Regions from separate parts of the Paeniglutamicibacter antarcticus genome, predicted to be linked through region 1. Evidence: riboswitches for the same ligand, from Rfam matches in the RefSeq annotation. Region 1 holds a riboswitch; each other region holds the start of a gene.
The links. Region 1 has a riboswitch for thiamine pyrophosphate ahead of ABEA12_RS13740 (ECF transporter S component). Riboswitches for the same ligand answer to the same signal wherever they lie in the genome.
Positions count from the first base shown of each region.

Region 2: it holds a riboswitch for thiamine pyrophosphate, as region 1 does, so the genes downstream of both, ABEA12_RS06245 (3-oxoacyl-ACP reductase) here and ABEA12_RS13740 (ECF transporter S component) in region 1, are expected to answer to the same signal.
Region 3: it holds a riboswitch for thiamine pyrophosphate, as region 1 does, so the genes downstream of both, thiM (hydroxyethylthiazole kinase) here and ABEA12_RS13740 (ECF transporter S component) in region 1, are expected to answer to the same signal.

Region 1 is NZ_BAABLK010000036.1:26,792-31,096, forward strand. It holds gene ABEA12_RS13735 (ATP-binding cassette domain-containing protein) at 1-1,343, opposite strand, end outside; gene ABEA12_RS13740 (ECF transporter S component) at 1,360-1,986, opposite strand; TPP riboswitch at 2,041-2,162, opposite strand; gene ABEA12_RS13745 (DUF4235 domain-containing protein) at 2,233-2,487, shown strand; gene mnhG (monovalent cation/H(+) antiporter subunit G) at 2,562-2,969, opposite strand; gene ABEA12_RS13755 (MrpF/PhaF family protein) at 2,969-3,232, opposite strand; gene ABEA12_RS13760 (Na+/H+ antiporter subunit E) at 3,229-3,843, opposite strand; partial or broken gene ABEA12_RS13765 (monovalent cation/H+ antiporter subunit D) at 3,840-4,305, opposite strand, start outside.
Region 2 is NZ_BAABLK010000022.1:261,667-265,971, reverse strand. It holds gene ABEA12_RS06255 (metal-dependent hydrolase family protein) at 1-942, shown strand, start outside; gene ABEA12_RS06250 (alpha/beta fold hydrolase) at 939-2,228, shown strand; TPP riboswitch at 2,316-2,409, shown strand; gene ABEA12_RS06245 (3-oxoacyl-ACP reductase) at 2,485-3,249, shown strand; gene ABEA12_RS06240 (LLM class flavin-dependent oxidoreductase) at 3,266-4,305, shown strand, end outside.
Region 3 is NZ_BAABLK010000031.1:619-4,923, reverse strand. It holds gene pgm (phosphoglucomutase (alpha-D-glucose-1,6-bisphosphate-dependent)) at 1-57, shown strand, start outside; gene ABEA12_RS10630 (aldehyde dehydrogenase family protein) at 116-1,579, opposite strand; TPP riboswitch at 1,701-1,802, shown strand; gene thiM (hydroxyethylthiazole kinase) at 1,794-2,612, shown strand; gene thiE (thiamine phosphate synthase) at 2,612-3,271, shown strand; gene thiD (bifunctional hydroxymethylpyrimidine kinase/phosphomethylpyrimidine kinase) at 3,268-4,305, shown strand, end outside.

The sequences.
Region 1 (4,305 bases):
AGCCGCCGCTTTTCCCCTCCGGAAAGCGTGAAGGGGTTCGCGTCGGCCAAGTGGCCCAGCCGCAACCGAACCAGCAGCTCCTGGACCCGCTCCCGGATCTGTCCGTGGGTGAAAAGCGGTTCCCTGGTTCCGGGCTTGACCGCGTGGGTGGGCCCGAAGGCCAGTTCCTCGGCCACCGTGTTGGTGACGAATTGGTGCTCGGGTTCCTGGAACACCGAACCAATGCGAGCCACCAATTCGGTGGCGCGCCACCGGTAGGGGTCCGCTTCGGGCCCGGAGGCCAGCTCATCGGTGGCCAGCACGGTTCCGGCGGCCTTGGGCAGCAGCCCACCCAGGGTCAAGGCGAAGGTTGATTTCCCGGCGCCGTTGGCGCCGCGGATGCACCATGCCTCGCCCCCGCGCACCGCTATCTCCAGCCCGTTGGCCGCGACCCGGCCCCCACGCTTGCGGGCAACCTCCAGCTCGCGTGCTTCCAGAAGCACGGACCCCGCTGGGGCCCACTCGATCCGTGGCTCGAATTCCGGGGTGTAGCCCGGGACCCAGACCCCGGCCGCTATCAGGTCCTCACGGATCGGGCCCGGAGCAAAAAGCTGTCCGGGTGTTCCCTGGTGGGCAACCCCTCCACCGGGTTCAAGCACGATGACCCGGTCCATGTGATGGGACCAGGCCTCAAGCCGGTGCTCGACGATCAACAACGTGGCACCGGTGGCATCAAGCGCCCGGATCACCGCATCCCTGACCTCCAGGACGCCTTCGGGGTCAAGGTTCGCGGTCGGTTCATCCAGAAGCACCAACCCCGGGCCCATGGCCAGGATCCCTGCAAGCGCCAGCCGTTGCTTTTGTCCCCCCGAGAGAGCCGCGGTGGGATGGTCCAACGGGATATCGAGGCCTACGGACTGAAGTGCCGCGATGATCCGTTTCTGGATTTCTTCGGGCGGCACCGAAAGGTTTTCGGCGCCGAAGGCCACGTCGTCACCGACCCGTGCCTGGATAACCTGGGTTTCGGGGTCTTGTTGCATAAGCCCGACCAAGCCCCGGCAGTGACCCGCCGGGGTTCCGTTGAGCAGCAGTTCCCCTGATGAATAGGACTCGTCGTCCTCGGCCAAGACACCGGCCAGGGCGTAAAGCAGAGAGGATTTCCCGGCGCCCGAGGGACCGGCCAGCAGCACCCTCTCCCCGGCACGGATTTCCAGGTCCAGGCCCCACAGCGCGGGGTCGGCGCGTCCCGCGTGCCGCCACCCCCAGTCGCGGGCACTGACGCCGACGCCGATGGTCGTTGCTTCCTGCTCGTCGGTCCGGGCGAGCGGATCGTGCTCCTCGTGCAGCATTGATGCTGTAGACATATGTTTCCGCCCCTGCTTAACCGAAGACGGATTCGCTGGCGGCCTTGCGGCTGCCCAAGGCACTCAACGCCCCGGTATTTGCCAGTGCGCGGGTGGCCAGGAACGAGAGCAGCCCGGCAATAACGATGCCCGAGATGCTCATGCACACGACATAGACCACCAGCATGCTGTCGGTGTATTCGGGGAAGTACCGGAAGATGTAGGCGTCGTTGATGCCGCCGAAGAGCCCGGTGCCGGCACCGGCCAGCAGCGCGACGGGCAGGTTGAACTTGCGGTAGCGGAACGCTGCGAAGACGATTTCCGCCCCGGCGCCCTGTACCAGGCCCGCGGCCAGCACGGTCCAGCCGAATTCCGAGCCCATGAGCATCGACACCGCGGCGGCGACCATCTCGCAGAAGATCGCGGCACCGGGCTTGCGGATGATCAGTGCTCCGAGCACCGCGGGGAAGAGCCACATCCCGGAGACCAGGGACGTGGCCGGCGGGAAGGCCAGGAAGAGTCCGTCGAAGATGTGGTGGGTGCTGTTCCAGGCCCAGAAAATCACCCCCGAGCACACGGCGATGACCGCCGCAATGACAATGTCCACGACGCGCCAGCTGGTGGTTGCCGTTTGGTGCCCGAGGGGCTGTTTGATGATGTTCATGGTGTGGATCCTCCTTGGATTCAAGGAGGGGAGGGAATGCCCGTCATGCATTGCACCCCTGAGAACTCGACTTCCTTCGCCGGTACTAGCCGGAGCAGGTTCGAGGGTCTGCGGCTGTGCGCACTCTCAGCGTCTAGGTGCGGTTTTCACCGCACGACGCTCCCCTGTCGTGATTGTTTCAGTTCTTCGATGCTACCTCACGCTATGCTGGATCGAGTACCTTTGCCGCAACATTCGGGAGTCCCCATGAACAGCTTGATGAAACTACTCGGTCCGGTCATCTCCATCGCCGCGGGCTTCGTGGGTGGAAAGATCGTCGACAAGGCGTGGGTCGGTTTCACCGGCCAGCAGCCTCCCAAGCACGGCGACAAAGAAGCCCAAGCCGAAGCCTCGATGCGCCAAGCCATCGCCTTCGCGGTGATTTCGGCCGTTGTCGCAGCGCTGATCCAGGTGCTTGCCGACCGCGGCACGCAGAAGGCGGTCGCGAAGCTCCGCAAGTAGGGCTCGGTCCCGCTTTTTCCAAGAACGCCTCGGGTAACCAAAGCAACCGCTTTGGTTACCCGAGGCGTTTGTGACTAGTCCAGGAAATCGGAGCGGTCCCGCTCCCCGTCCTGCCCGTGTTCGCGTTCCTCGCGCTGCGCCGCTGCCTGGACGACGGCTGCAAGCTCATCAACGATGAGCGTCTCGCGCTTGAGGTGCCTTGTGCGGTATCCAGCACGCCCGACCATGTGCGCCGACACCGGCGCGGTGAGCAGCTGCAGCAACCACGCCAGGAGCAGCACCGGCAACACCACCCAGGACCGCAGTTCCAGGCCAAGGGCGGCCAACAGCAGGAACAGCCCCAGCACCTGCGGCTTGGTAGCCGCGTGCAGGCGCGAAAGCAGGTCGGGAAAGCGCAGCATCCCGATGCCGGCGGCAAGGGACATCAGGCACCCCACGACCATGAATGTCCCGGCCACGACGTCAATCACGGTATCGAGCATCAGGCGTTTCTCCGATCGGTGACGAAGCGCGAGACCGTCACCGACCCGACGAACCCGACAAGGCAGGCCAGCAGCACGAAGATGAGGTTGTCGGTGTGTTTGTTAACGGTCATCTCGATGCACAACGCCGCGGAGAGGATCAGCAGCAGCACATCGGTGGCGATCACCCGTTCAAGGATGGACGGGCCCTTGGCAAGCCTGATGATGGTCAGGGCCCCTGCGATCGACAGGGTGATGCCACAGACCCACAAGACGATGTTCATGATGCGCTTGCCCCTTCGTTGCTCTCACCGTTCTTCAGCGCGGCGAGGCCGGCGAGTTCCTTGGTGGTTCCCATCATGCGGATCAGCCTTTCCTCGATCTTCATCACTGCGGCCCTGGCCGCGTCGACGCCGGCCTGGTCGTTGACGTTGAGCACATGCAGGTACAAGGTTGAGGACCGCCGGTCCACCTCCACGACGTAGGAACCGGGCACCAACGTCAAGACGTGTCCCACGAAGGTGACCAGCAGGTCCGAATCAGTGCGCAGCGTCACGGCGATGATCGCGCTCTTGGTGCGCGGTCCACGGAACACCGCAAGGTACATGACCTCGAAGCTTGCCCACGTCACATCACGCAGGAACGCCCCGACGAACACCGCTGCGTGCCAGAAGTTGAAACGCCCGGAGAGGATCACCGGGGGCAGGCGGAAGACCCTGATTAGACCCAGCGAGAGCAGCAACCCGAAGATGAGGTTGCCGATTGCGAAGTCCTGCCACAGAGCTCCCCAGATGAGCATCATCCACACCAGCAGCGGGAGTTCCTGGCCCAAGGTGGTCCGCGGGCGCTTGGTCCCCTCATCGGAGACGTCGTGCAGGCGTTGGTCCCGGCTCATCGTCCCGGCCCCCCCGAGGTGCCCAGCACAGCTTCGATGTAGTTGTTCCGATCCAGCAATTGCCCGGCGACCTGGTCGCTGAACTCGAACAGCGGACCGGCGAACACCGTCAGAGCCACCCCCACCAGGACCAATGCTGCGGTCATCGCCAGCATGCCCGTCGGCAACAGTGCGGTATCCCCGCGGTCGCTGTAGCGGCTTGCCGGTTCTTGGGCAACGATGTCGTAGGTCGCCCCGCGGATTTCCCCGGCGCCCACCAGCAACAACGGATCGGGATCGGTGGCGTCCTCGGCCTTGCGCCAGAACGCCCTGTTCCAGACACGCGCCACCGCCAGCAGGGTCAGCAGCGAGGTCAGCAGCGAGACGCCAACCAGTACCCAGGCCAGCGGCGTACCTAGCTGGGCACCGCCTTGGATAAGCCCGAGCTTGCCCAGGAACCCGGAGAACGGCGGGATCCCGCCC
Region 2 (4,305 bases), on a different contig from region 1:
CTGTCCCGCGGCTTCACCACCGTGCGCGACGTCGCCGGAGGAGACATCGGGCTCGCCTCGGCGATCGATGCCGGCCTGCTGCCCGCACCGCGCTACTTCTACACCGGTCCGGCGCTGAGCCAGACCGGAGGGCACGGGGATCCGCGCGAGGCGGACGTGGATGTGTGCTTTGGCCACGGCCACATGTGCGAGGTCGTCGACGGACCCGAAGCGCTGCGCATTGCCGTGCGCGAACGCCTGCGCACCGGCGCCCACGCCATCAAGATCATGACCAGCGGAGGCGTCGTCTCGCTGAGCGACCCGTTGTCCATCCCGCAGTACTCGGATGAGGAAATCGCGCTCGTCGTCGCCGAGGCCACCCGGCGCGGCTCCTACGTCGCGGCCCACGCCTACTCCCCCGCCGCCATCGCCCATTCGGTGCGCAACGGGGTGAGGTCCATCGAACACGGAAACCTGCTCGATGAGCCCACCGCCGCCCTGATGGTTCAACACGGTGCGTTCCTGGTTCCCACCCTTGCCGCCTATGCGGCCATGGAGAGGCGCGGTGACGAGGTCGGGTTGCCCGAGGTCTCCAAGGCCAAGAACCTTCAGGTCCTCACCGCCGGGCGCGAGGCGATCAAGATCGCACTGGCCGCCGGCATCCCCGTGGGCTTCGGCTCTGACTTGATGGGCGACCTGGCAGACGAGCAGCTCAACGGGCTGGCCCTGCAGATCGAGGCCGCCGGTGTGCTTGCCACCCTGCGTTCGGCCACGAGCGTCAATGCCGCCCTATTGCAGGATCCCTCGCTGGGCCATCTCTCTCCCGGAGCCGTCGGGGATGCACTGCTCCTGGACGGGAACCCGTTCGAGGACCCGTCTGTGCTTTACGACGAATCCCGCCCGCGCACCGTCATCCAAGCCGGCCGCCGGATCCCGGCCGGCACCCCAAAGGAGCAGCATTGAGCACCGATTACATTGCGGCGGGAAAGTTCTTCCGCGACCACACCCTCTCGGTCCCCCTGGACTGGGCAAATCCCGGGGATTCGCCGCGCATCAGCATCTTCGTGCGCGAGGTCTCCCTGGCCAAAAACAAAAACCGCGAACTCCCGTTGCTGCTTTTCCTCCAGGGTGGGCCCGGCGGCAAGGGACCGCGCCCGGTGGGCAGCGCTGGCTGGCTGGACGCGGCCCTTGAGCGATACACGGTGGTGCTGCTTGACCAACGTGGGACCGGACGTTCCACGCCCGTCACCGCAGCCACCATGGAACGGTTCGACACCGCTCATCAGGGTGCCGAGTACCTATTGCACTTCCGCGCCGACTCGATCATCCACGATGCCGAGCACGTACGCCACGAAATCTACGCGTCCTCCCGCTGGGCCACCCTAGGCCAAAGCTACGGCGGGTTCCTGACGCTGAGCTACCTCTCAATGGCCCCGGAGGCCCTGACCGCCTGCCATATCACCGGCGGGTTGCCGTCCCTGGAACCAAGTGCCGCAGGCGTGTACGCACGCACCTACCCGCGCACCGCAGCCAAGACCGCCCAATTCTACGAGCTCTACCCACACCATGTGGACACGGCGGCGCGGATTGCCGACCTGCTCGAGACCACCGAGGTCCGCCTTCCCGACGGGGACCGGCTTTCCGTGCGCCGGTTCCAGTGTCTGGGCATCGACTTCGGGATGAAACCTGGCTTCGAACGCCTGAACGCGCTGCTCGACGAAGCACTGACCGGGCACGGGCTCAGCGATGTGTTCCTGGCCGAGGTGCAGGCCCGGACGGCATTTGCCTCGAACCCGCTGTTCGCCGTGATGCAGGAGAGCATCTATGGCCACGGGTCCAACGGTGCCACGGGCTGGGCCGCCCAAGCCGAAATCGAACGGCACCCCGAGTTCGATTCCTCCGCCCGCCCGCTGATGTTCACCGGCGAGATGATGTACCCCTGGATGTTCGCCGAAACCCGGCTGTTGCGCCCCTTCAAGGGCGCGGTCGATCTGCTGGCTGAAAAGACCGACTGGTCAAGCCTCTACGACAGCGAAAAGCTCGCGGCGAACACCGTCCCGGTGGCCGCCATCGTCTACCACGACGACATGTACGTCGATGCGGGCCTCTCCCTGGCCGCGGCATCGAAGGTCGGCAACCTCCATGCCTGGGTCACCAACGAGTTTGAACACGACGGACTGGGTTCGGGCACCGTTTTGCCGCGGCTCTTTGCCATGATCGACGAGCTGGGCGGTCCGCTGCAGGATTGACCGCTCGCATCACCCTACTGTTCATGTGACCTGCACTGGAAGCCTTTCATTCGGCTTTGCAACGGGGCCGGTGCTATGTTGGGCGCAGGACACGACACGGGGTGCCGCTTGGCGGCTGAGAGTTAGACCCGTTGAACCTGATCTCGATAATCCGAGCGAAGGGATGCCGGTCCGGCATGAATTGCGGCAAGGCAATTTGCCACAGCTTTTCGTGCTTCGACGGCACCCTTGCGCACTACCGAAAGGTGTTGGCAAGATGCTTATCAAAGACCAGATCGTATTGATCACCGGGGCCGGCCGCGGACTGGGCGCCGACGTTGCCCGTTCATTCGCCCGCGAGGGCGCCCGCCTGGTACTGAATTACCGAAACAGCGAGGCCGCGGCACAGGAACTGGCCAGCGAGTTCGGTGCGGAACGAGCCATTGCCTTGCAGGCGGACGTCACCGATGCGGGCCAGGTCTCTGAGTTGGTCCGGGCGGGCGTCAAGCACTTTGGCGCCCCGATCACCACTGTCATCAACAACGCACTGCCCGACTTTTCCTTCAACGGCGACGCACGCTCCAAGGCCGAGGTCATTGCCTACGCGGAATTCGGCACCCAGTTCTCGGGCATCGTGGGCGGGGCGTTGAACACCATCCAGGCGACACTGCCGGGAATGAAGGAAGCCGGTTTCGGCGCAATCGTCAATGTCGGCACTAACCTCTTCCAGAACCCCGTGGTTCCCTACCACGACTACACCGCCGCCAAGGCCGCGCTGCTTGCCTTGACCCGTACCTTCGCCGCCGATCTGGGACCGGAGAACATCCGCGTCAACATGGTTTCCGGCGGCCTGCTGCGCACCACCGATGCCTCGTCCGCGACCCCGGAGGAGGTCTTCGACCTGATCGCCAGCGGCACACCGCTGCGCAAGGTCACCACGCCGGCCGAATTCGCCGACGCTGCCCTGTTCTTCGCCTCCCCCTGGTCCCGGGCGGTGACCGGCCAGAACCTGGTTGTCGACGGCGGACTGGTGATGAACTAGGAAACGGAAAACCCTCATGGCTACGACACCCCAAATGCATCTCAACGCCTTCATCTACGGCGCCGGCCACCACACCATGGGCTGGCGGCACCCCGATTCCAGCGCGGATAGGGTCAGCGACATCGCCTACTACGAGGAACTTGCCCGGCTTGCCGAGCACGGTTGCCTCGACGCCGTGTTCTTCGCCGATGGGCAAAGCCTCAACCGCGAATACTCGGCAGGCATCCCCTGGCTCTTGGAACCGGTAACCGCATTGAGCGCCATGGCCCGGGCCACCACCCGCGTCGGGCTGGTCACCACCATCTCGGCCAGCTTCTACACCCCCTTCCATGCTGCTAGGCTACTGGCCTCGCTGGATCACATCAGCGGCGGCCGCGCGGGCATCAACGTGGTGACTTCCATGTTCGATACCGAGGCCCGAAATCATGGGATGGACGCACTTCCCGCCCATGCACAACGCTACGAGCGGGCCGAGGAGTTCGTTGACGCGGTCCAAGGGCTGTGGGATTCATGGTCGGACACGGCCCTGGTTGTTGATCGGGAAGCCGGCCAATACCTTGATCCCTCCCAGATCCGCCCGATCAACCACCGCGGCAAGCACTTCTCCGTGGACGGCCCCCTGACCGTCCCCCGGTGCCCGCAGGGCCGGCCGGTGCTCTTCCAGGCCGGGTCCTCCGAGGCGGGGCGTTCCTTTGCCGCCCGGTACGCCGAGGCGATCTATTCGGTGTCCTGGGACCTGGAATCTGCATTGGAATACGCTGCGGACCTTCGCGGGCGGCTGGAATCCGCGGGCCGGGACGGCAGTTCTGTTCCCATCCTTCCGGGGCTGGTCACCTACGTCGGCGCCACGGCCGAGGAAGCCCACGGGAAGAAGCGCGAGCTGGACGCCTACCTGGATATCGAGGCCGCCATAACCCAGCTGAACACGTTCACGGGCCAGGACTACTTTGCGGATCCGCTGGATGCACCGGTGGCCCCGTTGCCCCCGGCCGAGGGGTTCTCCGGCCCCCAAGGCCGTTATCTCACCGTGCGGCGGATCATTGAGACTAAGAGTCC
Region 3 (4,305 bases), on a different contig from region 1:
CATTTGGCCCGGGTTCAGGCCGAAGCGCAGACCATCGTCGCGGCGGTACTGGGATAACATCACGATCTAGAAATGAAACGGTGTATGGCCTGTAGGTATGTCGATTACGACATACCTACAGGAGACGCTTGATGAGCTTACTCTTCGCCCAGGTGTAGGGGGGATAGACCGCCTTGAGCGTGTCGAGCACCGTGGTCTTGCCCATCACGGCCCGCATCTGCGAGAGCCGCTCGAATCCATGGCGTCCGTGGTAAGAACCCATGCCCGAGGCCCCTACCCCGCCGAACGGAAGTGCCGGGACGGCAAGGTGCAGGTTCGGGGCATTGTGCACGATCGCCCCTGCCCTCACCTGGTCGCCGAAGGAGGACTGCAGGCGCGGGTTCTCGCTGAAGAGGTAGGCGACAAGCGGATCGGGACGCGCATGGATGAAGCGCACCGCCGCGTCGAAGCTGTCCACCGCGACGATCGGCAGGATCGGACCGAAGATCTCTTCGCTCAGGAGCGGGGAATCCGGATCCACGTTGGCCAGCACCGTGGGTTCGATCTTCAAGGAGTCCCGGTCATGCCCGCCGCCGATGACAATCTCGCCATCCCCCAGGTAGGACACGAGCCGGTCGAAGTGTGCCGCGTTCACGATCCGGCCGTAGTCGCGGCTTGCCATGGGGTTCTTTCCGTAGAACCCGCTGATGGCCTTGGCCAGCTGCTTTTCCAGGTTCCGCCCGGCATCCCCTACCGACAGGACATAATCCGGCGCAACACAGGTCTGCCCCGCATTCATGAACTTCCCGAAGGCCAGTCTGCGTGCAACGGCAATCGAGGACCCGTCCATCACCACCGCCGGGGACTTGCCGCCCAATTCCAGGGTCACCGGGGTCAGGTGCTCCGCCGCAGCCCGTGCAACGATCTTCCCTACGCGTTCTCCTCCGGTATAAAAGATGTGGTCAAAGTGTTGTTCCAGGAGCACCTTGCTTGTTGAGGCGCCACCTTGGATAACGACGCAGGCACGGGGGTCCATGAACTGCGGGATGAGCTTGCCCAGCATTGCCGAGGTCGCCGGGGCCAGCTCCGAGGGCTTGATCACCGTGACGTTTCCCGCCGCGATCGAAGCGACAAGCGGGGCCAGGACAAGCTGCATCGGGTAATTCCAGGCCCCGATGACCAGCACCACGCCCAAGGGCTGCGGCTCGATCTTGGCCGCCGCCGGCTGTAGCGCCAACGGGACCTTGACCGGCTTGGATTCCATCCACTCGGAGAGGTGGAGCTGCGCGTGGTCGATTTCTGCGCGGACCATGTCGATCTCCGTCATCTTCGCCTCGACGGAACCCTTGCCCAGGTCATCGTCCAGCGCGTCGACGAAGTCCTGCTCGTGCGCCTCGAGCATGCGTTCGAGCGCCTTGAGCTGCGAGGCCCGGAAGCGACGCGGATGGGCCAGCCGGGTCGCCACCACGTCGTGCATCGAAGCGACGATCTCCCCGATCTTCTCGGGGGATTCGGCCACCACCTGGGGAAGCTCCAGTTCGTTCAGCGCCCTGGAGGAGCGTGGCGCTGCTGAGTCATGTGCGGTCTTCGATGTTGCCATGTTCCGAGCCTACGGCCCGTGCGGCATCGGCAACAGGGCGCCACACCAGCACCGGCCCCCCGGCAAGGTCATGGCCACCGACGCAGTTGACCCCGTCCGCACCGCGTGGGATAGGCTCACGCATAGTGACACGGGGTGTTGGCGCGCAAGCTGCCCGACTGAGATAAGACCCGTTGAACCTGAACTAGTTCGTACTAGCGGAGGGATGTTGCTCATGGATCACATGGCGCCTTCAACATATTTTTCACCCGGCGAGCTCGCCGATGCCCTGGGCGCGTTGCGCGCCTCGACCCCCTTGGTCCATTGCCTGACCAACACCGTGGTCACCAACTTCACCGCCAACGTGCTGCTGGCCGCGGGAGCTTCCCCGGCCATGGTCGACGTTCCCGGGGAGGCCGGAGGGTTCGCCGAGGTGGCATCGGCCGTCCTGGTGAATCTGGGCAACCCCGGTGCCGAGCAGCGTGCGGCAATCACCGCGGCCGTTGCCGCCGCCTCAACCGCTCCAACACCGTGGGTCCTGGACCCGGTGGCCGTCGGATCCCTCACCGTGCGCACGGAGTTCGCGTTTGGCCTCCGTGATGCCAGGCCTACGGTGATCCGTGGCAACCCCTCGGAGATAATGGTGCTCGCCGGCACGGGGGCCGGTGGGCGCGGGGTGGAGGCCACCGATTCGGTCCACGCGGCGGCCGAAGCGGCCATCTCCCTCTCCTTGCGCAGTGCGGCAGTGGTCGCTGTCTCCGGGCCCGCGGACCTTATCACCGACGGGCGGCGCACCGTACACGTGCACGGCGGAAGCGAGCTGCTCACCAAGGTGACCGGCGGCGGCTGCGCACTGGGGGCGATTTGCGCCGCCTTCCTGCCCACCACGTCCGATCCGCTGCTGACCACCGTTGCAGCGCACGCCTTTTACTCCGCGGCCGCCGAACGCGCGGCAACGACAAGCCGCGGCCCGGGATCGTTCGCGATGGACTTCATTGACGCCCTGCACGCGCTGTCCCCCGCCGACTTGGCCGCCACGGCGGTGCTTTCCTGATGCCGGGCTCGGGAATCTACCTGGTGCTCGATTCGGCCTCCTGCGCCGGACGCCCGCTGGCGGAGATCGCCAAGGCAGCCGTTGTTGGCGGGATCAGGACTGTGCAGCTGCGCTGCAAGGACATGCCCGCGGCCGAGTTCCTCCAGGAGGTTATCTCCTGCGCCCGGCATACCTCAGGACACGCGACACTGCTGGTCAACGACCGCGTCGACGTATACTTGGCCGCCCGCGCCGCCGGAGCCGATGTACAGGGGGTGCACATCGGGCAGTCCGACATCCCCGTGGCCTTGGTCCGTGAACTCATCGGGCCCGAAGCAGTGCTCGGGCTCAGCGCCGCCACCGCGGCGGAGATCACCGCGGCCAACCTGGTCAACGAGCGCACCCCGGGCACCATCGACTACCTGGGCGTCGGCGCCGTGCATGCCACTCCGACCAAGGCGGACCACCCCGAACCCCTGGGATATGAGGGGCTGGCGCGCATCGCCTCATCCAGCGCCCTTGGCTGCGTGGCAATCGGGGGCCTGGACGCCTCCGATATCCCCGGGGTCGTATCCAGTGGAGCGACGGGGATGGCCGTGGTGCGCGCCATCTGTGCCGCCGGCGACCCACGCGCCGCAACCGAGAACCTTCTAACCCTCTGGGAGGGAACCACACCGTGACCAACACGCAGAACACCAAGAACATCCTGTCCATTGCCGGGTCCGACCCCTCGGGAGGCGCCGGGATCCAGGCAGACCTGAAGTCCATTGCGGCGACCGGGGGCTACGGCATGGCTGCCATCAGCGCACTGACGGCGCAGAACACCCGAGGGGTGCGCTCCGTGCATGTGCCTCCCGCCGGTTTCCTCACCGAACAGCTCAATGCCGTCAGCGAGGACATCGCCATCGACGCGATCAAGATCGGCATGCTGGCCAACGCGGAGGTCATCAACGAACTGGGCCAATGGCTGGCCGGCATCCGATCCGCGGGCACCGGTGCCCCGGCGGTGGTCCTTGACCCCGTCATGGTTGCCACCAGCGGGGACCGGTTGCTGGATGCGGAATCCGATGCGGCGCTGCGCCGGCTCTTCTGCCACACCGACGTGATCACCCCCAACATCCCCGAACTCGCGGTGCTCGCGCGTGCTGAAATGGCCACCGACTGGGAAACCGCGGTGGTCCAGGCACGCGGCCTCGCCGCCGAATACGGCGTGATGGTCCTGGCCAAGGGCGGCCACCTCGAATCGGCAAGCTGCCGCGACGGGCTCATCGACTCCGATGGGGTGATTCTCTCGGTGGCCTCGCCCCGGCAGTACACGCCGAACACGCACGGCACCGGATGCTCGCTCTCCGCCGCGCTGGCCACTTGCTACGCCCGCACCGGGGACTGGGGATCGGCGCTGCTAAACGCCAAGAGCTGGCTGGCCGGCGCCATTTCGCGGGCAGACGAGCTGTCGGTGGGTTCCGGGCACGGCCCGATCAACCACTTCGCCTCGCTCTGGGACGGGGTGCGCCCGGCGCACCCCGGGGACCCGATGGCGCAGTGGTGGCAGAAGATCGCGGCAATCCGCACGGGCATCGATGAACTGGACTTCATCCGCGCACTGAAGGACGGCTCGTTGGCCCGCGAGCATTTCGAGGACTACCTGGGCCAGGACGCCCTGTATCTGCGCACTTATTCGCAGGTGATGTCCCGGGCCTCGGCGCTTGCCCCG